Regions from separate parts of the Ochrobactrum sp. A-1 genome, predicted to be linked through region 3. Evidence: predicted binding sites of a transcription regulator. Region 3 holds the regulator's gene; each other region holds the start of a gene.
The links. The regulator LexA, encoded in region 3, represses DNA repair genes until DNA is damaged. The targets are predictions, from matches to a motif close to TGTTCNNNNTGTGTTCNG.

Region 1 (2,269 bases), on a different contig from region 3:
CTGGTGGGCATCACGCTCATCCTTCCATCGCCTGCACGGAAGACGATCACGACCCTCAGGGTGGCGGCGAGGATAGCGCCGCAGGCGTTGGCGATGGTGAGGCTCATGATTCGGCTCCCGTTTTGGCGGGGACCATTCCCCGCTCGACGTGGCCGAGCTGTTCTGGTCTTGGCCGGTGTCATCGCGCAGGCGACGCCGAAGCGACCGCGCTTTCGTAGCGGACCCTTGAGGGTTGACCTTGGAAGGCCGGGACCGGAACCAAAATTGAGGCCAAAGAGCGGGGTGGTTTGTGCCTCATCGGAAAGTCGGGATGAGTCCTCGCCACCGCCATTGCCGGTTACTCGACACCGGCTCCTCGATGGTCTCATCGTCCGTAGTGAACTTTGGGAGATGAACTGCCCGCCAGCGAATATTATGGTGTGGTCGACACAGCCTTATCGATCCGGTCGTGTTCCGCACACCGCTCCCGGCGGAGCGACTTTGGGCTTTGGCGGCGACCCAGGCGCCTTAAGCGCTAACCAGCTCCTCGAGCACCCAAAAAGATCTGGACCGAGATTAGAATGCGACTTCTTCGGTTGCATGGGTTTTGCGATTTTCGTCTGTTAATCAATCATCGGCCAGACTTCATTACACATCAAGATAGAACAAACTTCATGACGCAGCCGTATCCAGAGTCCCAAACACCGCCCGCGAAAATTCTATTCCCACTTGGCGGCGCTTTCATCGCACTTTTTTGGCCGGGAACCAACAATCTCAAACGCGATAAGGCATAATCCCCCTTTTGCGGGGCCGACGCGGCTGGCAACCTGCCCCGGGGCGTTTCGGTGGTGGCGGGCAAGTTCAAGCTCGAAGATGGAAAATCCCGGCAGCTTTCGCTGCCGGGTCTCCTCCATCCGGTCAAAACGGAACATCGCCGTCGTGGGTGCCCTGGTCGCCGCCGCCGTTCTCGGTCTGCTTCGCGCGGCTAAGGAAATCGACGGTCTCGGCGATGATCTCGCATCCGTATCGGTCGTTACCTTCCTGATCGGTCCATTTGGTGTAGTGGATGCGGCCGCGAACCAGAACCTTCATGCCCGTATCGCAATATTGCTGGATCGTATTGCCGAGGCCGTTGAAGGCGGTGATCCGGTGCCACTCGGTGTCTTGCACCCGGCGGCCTTCGCTGTCGCGGACGACCTTGCCTTCCAGGTAGCGGGGGCGCGATGTAGCGAGAGTGAAGTAGGTGATTCTAATGCCGCCCTGACTGGTGCGGGTTTCTGGGGTCTGGCCGATGTTGCCTGCGAGGATGACGATGTTCTGCATTTTTGGTCTCCGTTGCTTCGCGGAGGGACTATTCCCTCCGACGAGACCCGGCCGAGGCTGTCTGGAGACTCCTGCATCGCCGCCTTCGGCGGCGGCTCGACCCTCAAGGTTCGGGTGGAGCGGGCAGCCGCGCGCAGCGCGGCAACACGGCCGAAAGCCGCGGGGGTTGCCGGATGGAAACAGAACGGACTTAGGGGATCCGTCAGTCGGAGGGATTGGATGCTTCCGTGAGCCCCATGGAGACCAGAGCCGGAACAGCAACCGTGCTATCGGCAGATGATGGCGGAGCAGACGCACTGTTCCGGTAATGCGCCGGCTCCCCCCCTCACCTGCAGGCCCCCGCTCGTTTCGCACGCAAGCCAAGATTTCCGCCGGAACGAGACGCCTGACGGGTCGTTGGCGCCGTCTGACGGATCGATAATGCCTCGGGATGGGGCTCGATCCAGTGAATTGCAAGATGGCAATGAAGGTCTTCGCGGCATGGTCCTTCGCGCAACACCATGGGCTGATTGGCACCGACTACCGTAATCGGAGGCTCCTACGATGACGACGCACCTAGCCTACAGGAAACGTCCGACACGGCGATAGCGCGTTCAGCGATGGCGATGAAAACTCTGCTTTGATTGGACGGCGAGGGGCTGCTAAAGCGGCCGGGATAGCGAAACTCGCGAATGCGAGCAGCGACAACGCCGCGCACATTGCAAAGCCGACCACAGCGACCGCCGGTGCTACGGAGCCTCTGGCCGCACCGATGGTTTTTAGCGGAAAGCCAGTAACCCGAACCCGCCGATTCAACGTACTGAAAGCGGTAACCGCCGTCATCAGCGGCAGCGCATAACCGCCCCTCCGCTCTGGATAGTAAGCGACCGTAGCTTGTATTGCCAATAGCGAGGTCGCTCCCGACGTTCCACGGGCTACCGCCCGGATAAGCGGGATTGAGGTCTCCTCCGGCGATGATCTGTTGTGC
Region 2 (2,269 bases), on a different contig from region 3:
TTCCAGCCCATCACCAAAAATCCTCCGCGGATGGAATGCGCGTGTACGAGATCTTGCCGCCGACGTGGCCGCCGGCCGGCGGCCGCCATTGGCCGAGGCTGACAACAGTGGCAGCATAGCGCGCATTGAGGTTGTCGATTGCCTTGCTGGCGTTTTCCCAACGCCGGCGTTGGCGGTCATCATTGTGAAGTAGATCAAGCTGGCGTTCATGCGCAGGCGTCAGATCATAGAGGGTGACGCCTATCCGGAAGATCGTGAGTCCGCGCGGATAGTCCAGCGCGACCTTTTCCCAAAGTTCGGAAAGGGCGGCAAGGATGGCCTGGTCGTCGTTGACGACCGGTAGGTGGCGCTTTCCCATCCACGATCCATCACGAATCGAGAGCCAGAGCCAGAGGCCGGCGGCATAAAAATTCTCGCGCCGCAGACGCCGCGCCGCTTTTATCAGAAGCAACCGTGAGATCTCGCGCGCGCCGGCCATGGTGCGCGATTCCGGAGGAAGCACGCGCCCATGGCCGAACATGCCCCGGCTCGATGCCTGGGCCTGTATGTCGTAGCCATGGAGAGCATACCAGAGTCGTTCCCCAGTGACGTTGTTCCAAAGCCGACGCATGTGCTTGGGCTGGAGATTATAAAGCTGTTCGGTTGTGTAGATGGACGATCGATAGAGCCGCTTCGCCATATTCCCGCCGACTCCTGGAATATCTTCCATCGCAACCGCGAACAACGGCGCAGGCAGGTCAGCCGGCCGCCAGATCGCCAATCCGTCGCCGTACCGCCCTGCCCCGCGCTTACCTTCCTTACAGGCAATTTTCGCAAGCTGGCGATTAGCGGCGAAGCCGATCGAACAGGTGATAAAGGAACCGACATTCTCTGCGATCGCGGCCTTGATGCGAGCCGACAACCCTTCCGGGTCATTGCGGCCGGTCTCATCGAGGCGGCAAGTCAGCTCATCAATCGATTTAGCCGCGTCGATCGGAATAACGGTCTCTATTTCGGACAGGAGCGCGTTATGCGCCCGCCGATAAAGGTCGGGCTTTTGTGGAACAAGCACCAGGTCTGGACAGAGCCGCTTTGCCTCGTCGATCGGCATTACATTCTTGACGCCGTAGGCCTTTGCCTCACGACTGCACGCGATGACTGCCGTGCGGGTCGTGCCGGCGAACGGCACGACGCCGATCGGCCGCCCCCTCAAGCGTCGGTCACACTGCTGCTCAACGCTTGCGAAGAATCCGTCAAAATCTAGGTAGAGCCGTTCGATCGTCTCCGGCTTGCGCATTCTGTCTTCGCTCCTGAATAGAACAAAAACAGAACAACGGAGAGGCGGTTCCCGTCAAGAGGAATTTTTTTCTTATGCAACGGTATGGGCCGTTTGCTTGGTGGCGGAAATGAAGAAGGCCCGCAAGGCGGGCCTTCTGCACTTGGACGACCGTTCTTAGCCGAACGGCAGGAAATGACGCCGAATTTTCCTGGCGATCACGTTTGAGAATATCAGCAACGCGGCAAGTGCCGCAAAAATCGATATTTCGAAGCTATATTGGGCGGGATTAGCAAAGATGTTTCCAACTCCACTCGTTAGCAGCATGAAAGCCCAATAGCCGGCCAAGCAGACGAAGACGACGGCGAGGACCGTCGGGACAGAGAAAACGATAAGCAGCGGAGTGAAGATCACCATCCGCACCACTTTTTCAGTCTTTGTCAGACCGTGGGCGTCAACGTCGTAAATGGGACGCAGATACTTCGGTAAGGTCATATCGGCTCCTTTCGCGCCGTTGTTGCCATCATTGAACCATAACTCAGAACCGCTTTTATAGGAAGGTTCGGCCGGCACCTGTTACTTCCGAGGCAGGAGTTTTCCGACTGTAGTTGGGATATGCTTCGCCCCTTCAGAAAGTCGGCCGAGTTCCTTGGTCGTACCCATGGCTGCAATATTAGCTCGCATCGCAGAATGTGCATCGAGGTCGTCGCCGATATGGTCGAACCACCGGAACACCCGGCCCGGAAATTCTGCGATCAGGGAGAACGATCGCTCAATGATGACGAGATAGACCGCCGCCATGAAAAACATGACGACAAAAATACCGAGGAACCATGCCAAGCTGACAAAGCTATCTCCCACGAGTGATTGAGCAGAGGTCAGAGCGTAGTAGAGCCCGCCATTAATGAGAACACCCATGATCCGGAAAAGGATCATTCCGAGGAGGAGCCCAAAAAGCATGAGGACCGGCGTCAGAGTGAGCGCCAGCACCATGACATAACCGCGCCGGGCCTG
Region 3 (2,269 bases):
TCTTTTGTTGCGGCGTGGTCCCCCGATGGCAATCCCGGCGCCATGCCTGCACTCACTCTCGTTTTCTGGACCATTGCGCTTGTTCTGGCTGTTGTTCTGTCGACGAGATTGAAGGTGTTGGCGCTGCCCTTCATCGTTCTTGGGTTCGCTGCTTTCGTCAGGGAACCTTTTCCCGACATCGTGATATCAGAAGATGCCAAACTGGTTGGAGTCCGACTGGCTGATGGGAGATTTGCAGTCAATCGGAGCCGTCCGTCGCAATTTACAGTCGATAATTGGAAAACAGCATATCTGGTCGAAGAATTCATTGCACCGCCATCGGGTAAAAACAGAAAACGAACCGATGCGGACGGGTTCGAATGTGAAGATGGATTGTGCACGATCAACTTGCGCGATGGCCACACACTGGCCTACACAGCAGATATCGCAATGCAAGAGACCGCCTGCAACATCGGCGATGTGGTCATTCTCGCTGTTCCTGGCAAGGAATCTTCGTGCGGGCGCTCAACAACTCTGAGCATCAGTAAACGCGATCTGGCGCTAAAGGGATCTGTGGAGATAAGACTCGGAAAAACAGAAGAACAAAACCGAACTCATCAGGCCTTATCCTTAATTTCTCCCAAAACAACGAAAGCTGAGGCGGCGTCGCCAACATCTGAACTGCAACAGGACAGCCGGATAACATTTGCTGTCGATACACCGAGCCGTCCCTGGCATTTGCATCGCATCCATTCACGTCCGGCACGCGGTTTAGCGGAACGCGAGTACAAACCAAAATCCCGTTCTGCCCAAAATGCAGCAAGCTGTTCATCAGACGCCAATGATGATGCAAATCGCTGCGAATGATCCCAGAAGGCTCCCGGCTAAAAGGGAACTTTGGATACGTCCTATCTCTTTGCTTTACGCATTTTCCAGCGCAAAGCCGTTTCTCTTTTTGCCGGAAACATCTTAATAGCGGCGGATCAGGCCAACGAGCTTGCCTTGAACGCGCACTCGGTCGGGGCCGAAGATTCGTGTCTCATAGGCAGGGTTGGCTGCTTCGAGCGCGATGGATGCACCCTTACGACGAAAGCGCTTCAACGTGGCTTCTTCGTCATCGACGAGAGCGACGACGATTTCACCAGGATTTGCGGATTCGCCACGCTTGATGATGACTGTGTCTCCATCGAAAATTCCGGCATCGATCATTGAATCGCCTCTGACCTCGAGAGCGTAATGCTCACCCGCACCAATCATTTCTGGTGGAAGGCTGAGGGAATGGGTCTGATTCTGGATGGCTGAAATCGGCACACCAGCAGCAATTCGCCCCATGACCGGCACGGAAACAGTTGCGGACGTGTCGTCATTCGTGGCCACAGGGGCAGGGCGCAACGGTGGAGGCGACGGCGCTTTGCCAAGGCTGCCTTCGATAACGCTAGGAGCGAACTTCTTTTGTGCATTGAGCCCTGGAGCAATAGAATCCGGCAGGCGCAGGACCTCAAGCGCACGTGCTCGGTTCGGCAAACGACGGATGAAGCCACGTTCCTCCAGAGCGGTGATCAGACGATGGATACCCGATTTTGAAGCCAGATCGAGCGCTTCCTTCATTTCATCGAAAGACGGGGGAATGCCCGTTTCTTTTAGACGTTCATGAATGAACAGCAGAAGCTCGTGCTGTTTACGGGTTAACATGCGCGACACCCTCCCGGCCAAGAATCGAGAAAAACAAAACCAGAACGAACACTATATGTTCCAGTCTTGTTCTGCAATGGTTTTAAAATCATTAACGCTTGAGCCGAGAGCGAACGGAATGCCATGCTTGCAGAGCTTTATTTGCAAGTCAGGGCAATGTGAAGTTAAAATAATTTATAATTTACAATAGATTATATGTTGTTCTTCATGCATTATCGAGGTCGAACGTTGTGTCAAATCTATAGCATGAGGACACGGCAATCGTCGCCGACCGCAGCTTCTGGGGCGTTCTCATCCCTGATGAGAAGTGCTTTCGAGCCGACGAGAGCCGAAAGCATAGACGAATCCTGGATTGGAAATGGCTTTGCTATCAGAGTTCCATCCGGGGTTGATTCGATTGTAGCTCGGATATAATCGCGGCGGTGGTCATTCGCAGGTAGGGTAGCGCCCAGCTTTGCGGTCCGGATATCGGCATCGAGGCTGGTTCCGGCAAGCTTGGCGACAAGCGGACGGAGAAAGACAAGGCTACAGACGAGACTCGAAACGGGATTGCCTGGCAAGCCTATGACATGCACAATTTTGCCGTTCACACTGATGC

Region 1: the regulator LexA is predicted to act here: its motif matches at 1,542-1,559, upstream of MKS82_RS01250 (single-stranded DNA-binding protein).
Region 2: the regulator LexA is predicted to act here: its motif matches at 1,295-1,312, upstream of MKS82_RS29270 (Y-family DNA polymerase).

Annotation. Positions count from the first base shown of each region.
Region 1 is NZ_JAKVQC010000002.1:90,536-92,804, reverse strand. It holds gene MKS82_RS01255 (hypothetical protein) at 1-107, opposite strand, end outside; gene MKS82_RS01250 (single-stranded DNA-binding protein) at 898-1,302, opposite strand; gene MKS82_RS01245 (hypothetical protein) at 1,841-2,269, opposite strand, start outside.
Region 2 is NZ_JAKVQC010000010.1:38,650-40,918, reverse strand. It holds gene MKS82_RS29275 (hypothetical protein) at 1-11, opposite strand, end outside; gene MKS82_RS29270 (Y-family DNA polymerase) at 11-1,276, opposite strand; gene MKS82_RS29265 (hypothetical protein) at 1,433-1,828, opposite strand; gene MKS82_RS29260 (DotA/TraY family protein) at 1,832-2,269, opposite strand, start outside.
Region 3 is NZ_JAKVQC010000003.1:109,917-112,185, forward strand. It holds gene MKS82_RS02095 (ComEC/Rec2 family competence protein) at 1-846, shown strand, start outside; gene lexA (transcriptional repressor LexA) at 949-1,671, opposite strand; gene MKS82_RS02105 (molybdopterin molybdotransferase MoeA) at 1,911-2,269, opposite strand, start outside.